2 regions of the Variovorax sp. 278MFTsu5.1 genome follow, and region 1 is predicted to be linked to the other one. Evidence: riboswitches for the same ligand, from Rfam matches in the RefSeq annotation. Region 1 holds a riboswitch; the other holds the start of a gene.
What was found. Region 1 has a riboswitch for thiamine pyrophosphate ahead of thiC (phosphomethylpyrimidine synthase ThiC). Riboswitches for the same ligand answer to the same signal wherever they lie in the genome.
Positions count from the first base shown of each region.

Region 2: it holds a riboswitch for thiamine pyrophosphate, as region 1 does, so the genes downstream of both, ABL844_RS14790 (purine-cytosine permease family protein) here and thiC (phosphomethylpyrimidine synthase ThiC) in region 1, are expected to answer to the same signal.

Region 1 covers NZ_CP157622.1:6,114,154-6,120,089, reverse strand. The annotation lists gene ABL844_RS28475 (M48 family metallopeptidase) at 1-89, shown strand, start outside; gene thiC (phosphomethylpyrimidine synthase ThiC) at 122-2,005, opposite strand; TPP riboswitch at 2,095-2,200, opposite strand; gene ABL844_RS28465 (YchJ family protein) at 2,242-2,661, opposite strand; gene ABL844_RS28460 (response regulator transcription factor) at 2,850-3,590, shown strand; gene iaaH (indoleacetamide hydrolase) at 3,604-5,124, opposite strand; gene ABL844_RS28450 (metallophosphoesterase) at 5,223-5,936, opposite strand, start outside.
Region 2 covers NZ_CP157622.1:3,175,133-3,181,068, reverse strand. The annotation lists gene ABL844_RS14805 (aromatic ring-hydroxylating dioxygenase subunit alpha) at 1-185, shown strand, start outside; gene ABL844_RS14800 (PDR/VanB family oxidoreductase) at 200-1,165, shown strand; gene ABL844_RS14795 (adenylate/guanylate cyclase domain-containing protein) at 1,139-3,037, opposite strand; TPP riboswitch at 3,236-3,336, shown strand; gene ABL844_RS14790 (purine-cytosine permease family protein) at 3,413-4,756, shown strand; gene thiD (bifunctional hydroxymethylpyrimidine kinase/phosphomethylpyrimidine kinase) at 4,701-5,549, opposite strand; gene ABL844_RS14780 (FAD-dependent oxidoreductase) at 5,585-5,936, shown strand, end outside.

The DNA.
Region 1 (5,936 bases):
GCTTCTGGGAGACCGTGGAGAGCGTGGTGCCCGACTACGACGTGCTGCGGCAGCAGCTCAAGGACGAAGCGGTTCCACGCTGGAACTGAGGCCGGGGCGCCCCGGCCCCGGGGTCAACGTTTCAGGACACGGCCTTGATGGGGATGTACATCTCACCCCCGCCCGCCATGAACTCCTTCGACTTCTCCTCCATGCCCTCGCTCATGGCCTGATCCTCGGCCACGCCCTTCTTCGCGGCGTACTCGCGCACTTCCTGCGTGATCTTCATCGAGCAGAACTTGGGGCCGCACATCGAGCAGAAGTGCGCCACCTTGCTCGAATCCTTGGGCAGCGTCTCGTCGTGGAATTCGCGCGCCGTGTCGGGGTCGAGGCCGAGGTTGAACTGGTCCTGCCACCGGAACTCGAAGCGCGCCTTGCTCAGCGCGTCGTCGCGCGAGCGCGCGCCCGGGTGCCCCTTTGCCACGTCCGCGGCGTGCGCGGCGATCTTGTAGGCGATGATCCCCTGCTTAACGTCGTCGCGGTCGGGCAGGCCCAGGTGCTCCTTCGGCGTCACGTAGCACAGCATCGCGGTGCCGGCCCAGCCGATCATGGCCGCGCCGATCGCGCTGGCGATGTGGTCGTAGCCCGGCGCGATGTCGATGGTCAGCGGGCCCAGCGTGTAGAAGGGCGCCTCGTGGCAGTGCCTGAGCTGCTCGTCCATGTTCGACTGGATCATGTGCATGGGCACATGGCCCGGGCCTTCGATCATGGTCTGCACGTCGTGCTTCCAGGCGATCTGCGTGAGCTCGCCCAGCGTGCGCAGTTCGGCGAACTGGGCCTCGTCGTTGGCGTCGGCGCCCGAGCCGGGGCGCAGGCCGTCGCCGAGCGAGAAGCTCACGTCGTAGGCCTTCATGATGTCGCAGATGTCCTCGAAGTGCGTGTAGAGGAAGCTCTCCTTGTGATGCGCGATGCACCACTTGGCCATGATCGAGCCGCCGCGCGACACGATGCCCGTCATGCGGTTGGCCGTCAGGTGGATGAAGGGCAGGCGCAGGCCGGCGTGGATGGTGAAGTAATCGACGCCCTGTTCCGCCTGCTCGATGAGCGTGTCGCGGTAGATCTCCCAGGTCAGGTCCTCGGCCACGCCGCCCACCTTCTCGAGCGCCTGGTAGATGGGCACGGTGCCGATCGGCACGGGGCTGTTGCGCACGATCCAGTCGCGCGTGGTGTGGATGTTCTTGCCGGTGGAAAGATCCATCACGTTGTCCGCGCCCCAGCGGATGGCCCACACCAGCTTCTCCACCTCTTCCTCGATGCTCGAGGTGACGGCCGAATTGCCGATGTTCGCGTTGATCTTCACCTTGAAGTTGCGGCCGATGGCCATCGGCTCGACCTCGGGATGGTTGATGTTCGCGGGAATGATCGCGCGGCCGCGCGCCACCTCGTCGCGCACGAACTCGGGCGTGATGATGCGCGGAATGCTCGCGCCCAACGGGTTGCCCGCCACGCGCTTCGCGCGCTCCTCGTTGGCGAGGTACTCGGCCATCCACTCGCGCTTGCCGTTCTCGCGCAGGGCGACGTATTCCATCTCGGGCGTGACGATGCCGCGGCGTGCGTAGTGCATCTGCGTGACATTGCCGCCCGACTTCGCGCGGCGTGGCGTGCGCTGCAGCGCCGAGGCACCGGCGCGCAGTTCGGCCAGGCGCTGGGCGTCGCGGTCTTCGTTCTTGGCGCCGTCGTCCAGCGCATGGTGCACGCGGCCTTCGTAGCTCTCGGTGTCGCCGCGTTCGGCGATCCACGCGCCGCGCACGTCGGGCAGGCCCCGGCGCACGTCGATCTCGACCTTCGGGTCGGTGTACGGGCCGGAGGTGTCGTAGAGCGACACGGTCTCGCCGTTGGTCAGCTGCACGTCGCGCACGGGCACGAACAGGTCGGGCCGGCTGCCCGGAATCACGCACTTGTGCGACGCGGGAAAGGGCTCGCGCGTCAGCGAAAGCAGCGAGGTGAACTTGTCGGGGGCATTCATCGGAGGCACTCCTTGTTGAGGAAAGGGTGCTCCGCAATCGCTCGGTGGTCTTCGGCAGAAGCCCGTCACGGGAAGGTGGACGGACCGAAGTCAGGGAGTGCAGCTCTTCTTACGCCGGTATGACCCGGATCAAGTTCGCGGGTCGGCAGCTTTGCCATCTCAGCACGCCACATGCGTGCACCCCGGAGCGGGGCCGATTGTGCGAGCCTCGGCCCGGCGCGTCAACCCGCGGGTTGTTACCGCAGGTCGCCGTCGAGGTAGTACCAGCGCCCGTCCTCGCGCACGAAGCGGCTGCGCTCGTGCAGGCGCGTGGCGGCGCCGGAGGGGCCGCGCTGGCGCGCGACGAACTCGACCTCGGCGTGGTCCGCATCGAGCACCGACCGGGCGCGGACGTCCAGCCCGAGCCATTTGACGCCCGGCTCGAACTCGATGGAGGCCGGGCGCTTCGAGGGATGCCAGGTGGCGAGCAGGTACTCGCCGCGCTCCAGCACGAAGGCCGAATAGCGCGAGCGCATCAGCGATTCGGCATCGGGCGCGGGCGTGCCGTCGAAATCGTCGAGATAGCGGCCGCAGCATTGGGCATGGGCGACGGGCTTGTCGCGGCGGTCGGTTCGGCCGCAGGGGCAAGGCCCGGAGAAAGGGACGGAGGCACTCATGAAGACTGCTATTGGAACACCCCGCGGCCCAGCCTCCGACAGGGCAAGCCCGGAGCCGGTGAAGGCCGCTAGCGGCGGATGGGCTCCTGCAGCGCCTGCGCACCGGCCGGCCCGGTCCCCGGGCATCCACCCTTGGCGCGGCGCTTGCTAAACGATAGCGTTGCCCTAGCCCGTCGAGAAAGCCCGCGATGTACCTCACAGCCCCCGAACAGCAGGCCCTGCGCGGCGTCTTCGCGCTGCTGGCCGAGGACGACCGTGGCGAGCACGAGATCCGCGAGCGCCTCGGTAGGGCTCTGCTCGACCTGCTGCACGCCGACCAGTTCGCCTCCTTCGTTTGGAACGCGGCGGGCAACAGCTTCGGCTCGCGCGTGGCGATCCACATGGACCCGGCGAACCTCGACACCTACGCGCAGTGGCACCAGCACCACGACCCGATCACCTTCGTGCTGCAGTCGCGCCGCCGTGCCACGCGTGTGACCGAGGTGATGCCGCAGCGCGAGCTGATGCGCACGCCCTTCTTCAACGACTTCCTCGCGCGCGACGGCCTGCACTGGGGCATGAACCTGCACGCCTTCGAGGGCGACCGGGCACTGGGCGACCTGCGCATCTGGCGCCGCAAGGGGCGCGGCGATTTCGGCGATCACGAGAAGGCGCTGCTGGACCTGATCGAGCCGGCGTTCATCGGTGCCTTACAGCGGGCGCAGCGTGCCGCCGCTGCCGCCATGCCTTCATCGCATGCACCTGCCTCCTCCGATGCGCTGCTGAGTGCGCGCGAGCAGGAGGTGGCCCGCTGCGTACGCGAAGGGCTCACCGACAAGGAGATCGCGCGGCGCATGGCGGTGAGCGTGCCCACCGTGCGCACCTACCTGCGCCGCATCTTCGACAAGCTGGGCATCGAGCGCCGCTCGGCGCTGGCGGCCTTGCGCTGACACCCGCAGCCGGTCACTTCGGCGCGGGCAGCCGTCCCAGCACCTTCTCCACCGCGAGGCCCACGGCCAGCAGCCTGCGGTCGCTGCCGGCGGGGCCGTCGAGCTCCAGGCCCACGGGCAGGCCCGTCGTCGCGCCGATGCCCGAAGGCAGCTGGATGCCGGGGATGCCGGCGTTGCTGCCAGGGTCGGTGTTCTGGATCAGCGCGCCGAAGTTCTCGGGGCTGCTGGCCTCGGGCGCGGCCGCCAGCGCCACGCGCGGCACCGTCGGGAACACCAGCGCGTCGAGCCTGTTCTTCGTGAAGGTGTCGCGATACAGCTTCTGCAGCGCGGGGCGCGCGACGCGCATCGCGTTGTCGTAGACCGGCTTCGCATCCACCACGCCGCTGGGCGCCGGCAGCTTGCGCGGGATGACGAAGGCTTCGAAGGTGCCCTTGACGTCGGGGCTCGCGATGCCGGCCGTGAGCTGCGCGATGTCGATGCCGGTGCGGTATGTCGCGAGATAGGCCGCCATGTCGTCGTTCGCCTCGTAGAGCGCGAGCGGGAAGCCGACGGCGCCGTTGAGCTCCATGAGCTTCGGCATCTCGACGTTCACCAGCGTGACGCCGGCAGCGCGCAGCTTTTCGAGCGCGGCATCGGTGGCCGCGCGCGTGTCGGCATCGAGATTCGCCTGGAAGGCCGGCACCACGCCGAGGCGCACGCGCTTGAGGTTCGCGGGCTTCGGCGGTGCGCCGCCGGCGATGACGCTGTCGAGCAGCGCCACGTCGGCCATCGACTGTGCCATCGGCCCGGCGGTGTCGCGCGTATGCGAGATCGGCGCGATGCCCTGCTGCGGATAGCGGCCCACCGACGGGCGCAGCGAGGCGCAGCCGTTGAATGCGCAGGGAATGCGCACCGAGCCGCCCGTGTCGGTGCCCAGCGCGGCGGGCACCATGCGTGCGCCGAGTGCCGAGCCGTTGCCCGACGACGATCCGCCCGCGATGCGGCTGGCGTCGTAGGCATTGCGCACGCCCACCTCGGCGCCGGTCTGGAAGGCGGGGTTGTAGCCGGTGACGCCGAAGGCCAGCTCGTGCATGTTGGTCTTGCCGAGCACGACGGCGCCGGCCGCGCGCAGCCTGGCCACCACCGGCGCATCGGCGGCAGGCACGAAGCCCTTGAGCGCCGGTGTGCCGGCTGTGGCGGGCAGGCCCTGCACCTGGATGTTGTCCTTGATGGCCACCGGAAGCCCCGCCAGCGGCTTGCAGGCACCGCCGCGCTTGCGCTGCGCATCGGCGGCGCGCGCCTGCTTCAGCGCACCGGCTTCGTCGAGGGTGATGAACGCGTTGAGGTTCGATTTCGCCTTGGCCTGCGCGATGTAGGCGGCCGTCAGCTGCTCGCTGGTGACGGTGCCTGCGCACAGCTGCCGCACGGCTTCTGTTGCAGTCAGCGTCGCGATGTCGGGCGTCGCCGGCTGGGCCTGGGCGGAGAGGGCGAGAGCGACGGCGGACGGCACAAGGGCCAGCCGAGCGGCAAGGGAAATGGATTTCTGAACGGTCATGGCAAGGGCCTCCGGGAAAGAGGCGGCCATGGTGCGCCGGCGCGCGGCACCTGTCTGTCATCCAAACCGATGACAGGCGGCAGAGGCGGCCCGCAGCTCTACCGGAACATCACCCACTCGGGCCGCATGTTGAAGCGCACCGGCAGGATGCTGACGCCCAGCCCGCTGGTGACGTACATGCGCCTGTGCTTGTGCGTGATCCAGCCGTAGGCCCACTCGCGCGGGGCGGCGCCCGGCACGATCAGCGCGCCATAACCCGGTACGCTCACCTGCCCGCCGTGTGTGTGCGAGGCCACCACCAGCCCGCGCGTGCGCGGCATGGTCGCGAAGCTGAAGGGGTCGTGCATCATGACCAGCGTCGCCGCATCGGCGGGGATGCCGGCCAGCGCGCGCATCGGATCCGAATGGCCGGTCGAATGGTCTCCGATGCCGGCCACCCAGATGTCGTGGCCGGGCAGGCGCGCCGAGGTGTTCTCCAGTACGCGGATGCCCTGTGCGGCGAGTGCCTTTGCCGTGCGCTCGCCGCCGTGCCACCAGTCGTGGTTGCCCAACACCGCGTACACACCCTGCGGCGCCTTCAGCTTGCCGAGCACGGCGGCCATATCTTCGATGGGCAGGGGCTCGTCGTCCTCGCCGGTGCCCGCGAGGAAGTCACCGGGCAGCAGCACCACGTCGGGCTGCGCGGCGTTGATCTCGTCGATGATGCGCGCGGCGCGCTCCACGCTGGTGATGCGCCATGCAGAGCGGGATGTGAGATGCCAGTCGCCAGCTACCGCGACCTTCAGGCCGGCGGGCGCCTGCCATTGCGCCGA
Region 2 (5,936 bases), 2.9 Mb from region 1:
GCGCGATCACCGCGCATTCGGAAGAGCACCTGGCCACCTCCGACCGCGGCATCGTGATGCTGCGCCGGCTGCTGCAGCGCCAGCTCGATGCGGTGCGCGAGGGGCGCGATCCGGCGGGCGTGAGCTTCGACCCGGCAGCGCCGCCCGTGCATTTCGACGCCGGAAACTTCATCGTGAGCGAATGAGCGCAGCGGCGTCCATCGCGGGCCAGCCCATCGCCGTGCGGGTGGCGCGCAAGACGGTCGAGGCCGAGGACGTGGCCAGCTTCCGGCTGGTCTCGGCCAGCAGCGCGCCGCTGCCGGGCTTCGCGCCAGGCGCGCACATCGACGTGGCGCTGCCCGGCGGGCTGGTGCGCCAGTATTCGCTGTGCAACCTGCCAGGGCAAGACGAGCACTACGAGATCGGCGTGCTGCGCGACGCCGCCTCACGCGGCGGCTCCCTCGCGATGCACGACGCGGTGCATGAAGGCGCGGTGCTGAACATCAGCCCGCCGCGCAACCACTTTCCGCTGGACGAAGGCGCCGCGCACAGCCTGTTGCTGGCCGGCGGCATCGGCGTGACCCCGCTGCTGTCGATGGCTCAGCGGCTGGCCTCGCTGGGTGCCGATTTCGCGCTGCACTGCTGCAGCCGAACCGCCGCGCGGGCGCCCTACCGGCGTCGGCTGGAAGGCAGCGACTTCGCCGACAGGGTGTTCTTCCACCATGACGACGGTCCGCCCACGCAACGGCTGGATCTCGCCGCGACCATCGGCCGCCCGGCACCCGGCAGGCACATCTACGTGTGCGGCCCGCAGGGCTTCCTCGATGCGGTGCGTGGATCAGCGCGCGAGCTGCAATGGCCGGACGCCCAGGTGCACTTCGAATACTTCTCGGGCGCGATGCAGCCGGCAGGCGAACAAGGCGAGTTCGAAGTCGAGCTGCGCAGTTCGGGCCGCGTGGTGCGCGTGCCAGCCTCGCTCAGCGTGGTGGACGCACTGGCGGCCGAGGGTGTCGACATCCCCGTGTCCTGCGCGCAGGGCGTGTGCGGCACCTGCCTTACGCGCGTGCTGCAGGGCGAGGTCGAGCACCGCGACCTCTATCTCACGCCCGAGGAGCAGGCCGCCAACGACCAGTTCCTGCCCTGCTGCTCGCGGGCCCGTTCAGCCCGGCTGATGCTCGATCTGTAGCAGCTCGTAGAGCACCATGCGCGTCTGCCGGCCGCGCAGCTCCGCGAGCTCTTCGATGCGGCGCGTGGCGAGCCGGCCGCCCAACCCCTCGAATGTGGCCTCGGAGATCAGCGTGCGCGTGCCCAGCTCCTTGTTGGCACCCTCGATGCGGCTCGCCGCATTGATCGCGTCGCCGATGGCGGTGTACGACAGGCGGTTGCTCGAGCCGAGCACACCCGCGATCACATGGCCGGTGTGGATGCCCACGCGCGTGCGGAACTCCTGCAGGCCCTCGGCGCGCCACTTCTCGTTGAGCGCGTTCATCTCGGCATGCAGCTCGATCGCCGCGAGGCAGGCGCGGTACTCGGCATCCTCGAGTTCGGTGGGTGCGCCCCACAGCACCATGATGCCGTCGCCCATGAACTTGTCGATCACGCCGCCGTGACGCGCGAAGATGCCGGCGGCGAGATTGAAGTACTCGGTGAGCTGGCGCACGAGCACCTCGGCCGGCATCGACTCCGAGATGCTGGTGAAGCCCTCCACGTCGGTGAACATCGCGGTGATGCGCTTCGGCGAGCCGCTCGGCCCCAGCGCGTGCCCTTCCGCGACGAGTTGCCGGATGATGTCCACCGGCACGAACTTGCTGAAGGCCTTGAGGCTGCGCGCGGATTCGTCCAGCGCCTGGTTGAGGTGCTGCACCTCGAGCACCCGGCTCGGCTCGATCGGCAGATCGTCGAGTTCCAGCCGCCCGATGCGGCGCGCGACGCGCGAGAGGTTCTCGATGGGCCCGGTCACCAGCTTCGACAACCGCAGCGAAATGATGAGCGCCAGCGCCAGGAAGCTGACCGTCAGCGCCAGCGACCAGAGCACCGAGCGCTGCAGGCCACCGAGCAGCAGCTCCTCGGGCTCCCAGCTCACGAGCTGCCACCGGGTGTGCGGCAGGTGCGAGGTCTGCACGAGGTAGCGACTGCCTTCGTGCTCGATGGAGAAGGCCTGGTCGTCGGCCCCGCCTGCCGTGCTGACCGAGAGCATGTGCGCATGGATGGCGCCGAGCACGCCGCTGTCTGGCGATTCCAGCTCGCGCACCGGATCGGGATGGTCGCTGCGCGCGATCACGTGGTGGTCCGAACTCATCAGGGCGCTCTCGCCATGGCCCTGCGCACCGAAGGCACCCACGAGCCTGGCCAGATGCCCCAGCGACACGTTGGCATCGACCACGAGTCCCCGCCTGTGCCCTTCGTCGTCGGCGCGCGCCGAAGGCCGCGCGTGCCCGACGGCCAGCTCCTGCGAGTCGCTCATCATGAATGGCTGGGTCCACACCGGTCCTTTCGCCTTCATGGCCTCCAGGTACCAGGTGCGCTTCTCGGGATCGAAGTCGCTGCGGTAGGCCGAGATCGATGTTGTCGCAAAACGCTGCTTCGCGTCGCCGCCGTCCCGGTCCGGCGAGTCCTTGTAGTGCCAGGTCTCGGTGCTGAATCCGTCGGCGCGCAGCACCTGGCGGATGGCCGGCACCGGGTAGCGCACCGCCATCAGCACGTGGCCATGGTCGGTGGCCACGTTGATGCTGTCGATTTCCGGCGTCTGCTCCAGCAGCGTCCAGAGCATCTCGGCAGTCTGCTCGCCGTCTTCGCCGCAGACATGGACACTGGGCGAATCGGCGATCGCACGGATCGCCGCCTCGGTCTTCGCGAGGAAGGCGAGCACGCTGTCCTCGACCCGGTCGTGGTTGATCTTGTGCGCCGCGGTGCCGAGCCTCGACACCAGCCTCTCGGCGGCCCAGTAGCCGAAGGCCACCAGGAGCAGCGACTGCACCAGCGCCACCGCGCAGATGATGGTCCCCACGTCGACCCTGAACCGCCTGAGGCGGGTGCCCTTGAAATCCTCATCGACCATGCAAGCTCCTCTTCATTTCTTGTTTCTGCACGCTTATCGGCATGCGCTCCCGTTTCTTCTGCCGTCGTTTTCCTCGGCGGTCGATTCTCGCGCGGCGCATCCGCATGCCGAGGGTTTTCCCTGCCTGCAAAGGCATGCCTGGCGTCGCGGCTTCCCGGCCCCGCATAAAATCGGCTCCGCGCCACGGGTTTGCCGCGGCGTACTTGCTAGGGGTGTTGGGCGGCTTGCCGTCCGGCTGAGAAAGTCCCTTTGAACCTGATTGAGGTAATCCTCGCGCAGGGAAGCTGGTCCGGTGGCCTCTCGCGCCTTCTCGCGTGAAAGCCGCGCCACTGGGGCCTCGCCCACCTGCCAAACCTTTTGCACTGGAGCAAACGGATGGCACACGACGACAAGAACAACGATGCCGCTGGCGTCTCGAACGAGGCGCTGACGCCCCTGCCCGCCTCGCGGCGCGTGTTCGGCTGGCAGGACCATGCCTCGCTCTGGTTCAGCCTCGGCGTGGGCCTGCTTGTGATGCAGATCGGCGCCTACCTGGTGCCGGCCGTGGGCACGCGCGACGCGGCGATCGCCATCGTGCTCGGCTCCTGCATCGGCGCGGGCCTGCTGGCCTGGACCGCGCGGCTGGGCTGCCAGAGCGGCCTGGCGAGCGCCGGCCTCATGCACGCCACCTACGGCAGTGCCTTCGCGCGGCTGCCGGTGCTGCTCAACATCGTGCAGCTGGTGGGCTGGACCACCTTCGAACTCGTGGTGATGCGCGAAGGCACGCAGGCCATCGGCCAGACGGTGGTGGGGCCGGCGCTGGGCAGCTTCTGGGGCGGCGTGCTGACGACCTTGCTGTGGGGCGCGGTGCTGCTGGCGCTGCTCGCCGGCTCGATGGTGAAGCTGGTGCGGCGCTTCGTGAGCCGGTTCGGGCTGCCGCTGGTGGTGCTGTCGCTGCTGTGGCTCACGTGGCAGTTCGCGGCGCAACTGCAGGCCAAGGGGCTGGACGCCTTCTGGGCGCGCCCCGGCGACGGCACGATGGGCATGTTCAGTGCGCTCGACCTGGTGATCGCGATGCCGGTGTCGTGGCTGCCGCTGGTGGCGGACTATGCGCGGCACGGCAAGCGCAGTTCCGGCGGCCTCGGCGGCGCATTCGGCGGCACCTGGATCGGCTACGCGGTCGCGAACGTCTGGTGCTATGCGCTGGGCGTGATGGTGGTGAGCGTGGCCGAACCGGGCACGGGCCTCGTCACCGCGCTGCTGCTGGCCCAGGGCGGCCTGGTGGCGCTGGGCCTCATCCTCATCGACGAGCTCGACAACGCGTACGGCGACGTCTACTCGGGCTCGGTCTCCACGCACAGCCTGCTGCCGCGCTGGAGCGTGAAGCGCTGGGGCCTGCTGCTGGCTGCCCTGTGCATCGCGCTGGCGCTGGTGCTGCCGATGCACACGCTGGAGCCCTTCCTGCTGCTGCTGAGTTCGGTGTTCGTGCCGCTGTATGGGGTGATCATCGGCCGGCTGGGCAGCGGCGAGGCGGTATCGCCGCAAGGCGCGCGGCGCAAGATCGACTTCGGCGCGGCACTGATCTGGATCGCGGGCATCGCCGCGTATCACGCGCTTGCCAAGTGGGCGCCGCAGTTCGGCTCCGCGCTGCCGACACTGGCCGCGACTTTCGCGCTGGCCTGGCTCAGCCGGCCTTCAACGGCAGCCGGTGCGTCGGCACTGGCGCAAAGCCGTGGTTGAGCGGGCCATGACCCGCGCCGATCTTCACGTCTGCACCTGCAGCCATCGCGCCGAGGATGTAGGCGCGCGCCCTCTCGACCGCCTCGGGCAGCGTCGCGCCCAGCGCAAGGTGCGCGGCAATGGCAGACGACAGCGTGCATCCGGTGCCGTGCAGGTTGCGGCTTTCGATGCGGCCGGAGGCCAGTCGCTTGCGTTCGCCATCGGCCTGCAGCAGCACATCGACCACTTCGTTGCCCGGCAGATGGCCGCCCTTGAGCAGCACGGCCTTCGCGCCGAGCGCCAGCAGTTCGTCGGCCGCGCCGTCGAGTGCATCCACGCCTTCGATGGCATGGCCGATCAGCAAGGCGGCTTCGTCGAGATTGGGCGTGACGACCACGGCGCGCGGGAACAGCTCGCGCACCAGCACCTGCACCGTCTCGGCAGCGATCAGGCGGTCGCCGCTGGTGGCGACCATCACGGGGTCGAGCACCACGTTCTTCAGCCGGTAGCGGTCGATGGCCCAGGCCACCACTTCGACCACCTCGGGCGCATGCAGCATGCCGAGCTTGACGGCATCGACACCGATGTCTTCGACCACGGCCTGGATCTGCGCCCTGAGGAAATCGGGCGGCACGCCGTGGATACCCGAGACGCCCAGTGTGTTCTGCGCGGTGAGCGCGGTGATGGCCGTCATGCCGTAGCAGCCCAGGGCGGCGAAGGTCTTGAGATCGGCCTGGATGCCGGCGCCGCCACCGCTGTCGGAACCGGCGATGGAAAGCACGCGTGCGTAGCGCTGAGTGGGCTCTTGGGTCATGCCGAAAATTATCGGCGACGCGAAGGAGCCCTGGCATGAGCCTTCCTTTCGACTCGGTCGCCATCCTCGGCGCAGGCCTCATGGGCCGGCTGATGGCGGTGACGCTGGCGCAGACCGGGTGCAAGGTCGATGTGTTCGAGGCCGGCAGCGCCGAGGCCGAAGGCGCTGCCGCGCGCGTGGCCGCCGCGATGCTGGCGCCGCTGGCCGAATCGGCCGTCGCACCGGTGTCTGTCGTGCGCATGGGGCAGCACGCGCTCGCGCGCTGGCCGGAGCTGCTCGCGCCGCTGGCACAGCCCGTGTTCTTCCAGCGCGAAGGCACGCTGGTGCTCTGGCATCGGCAGGACGCGGCCGAAGCAACGCGGCTCGCCCGCGTGCTCGCGAACACCG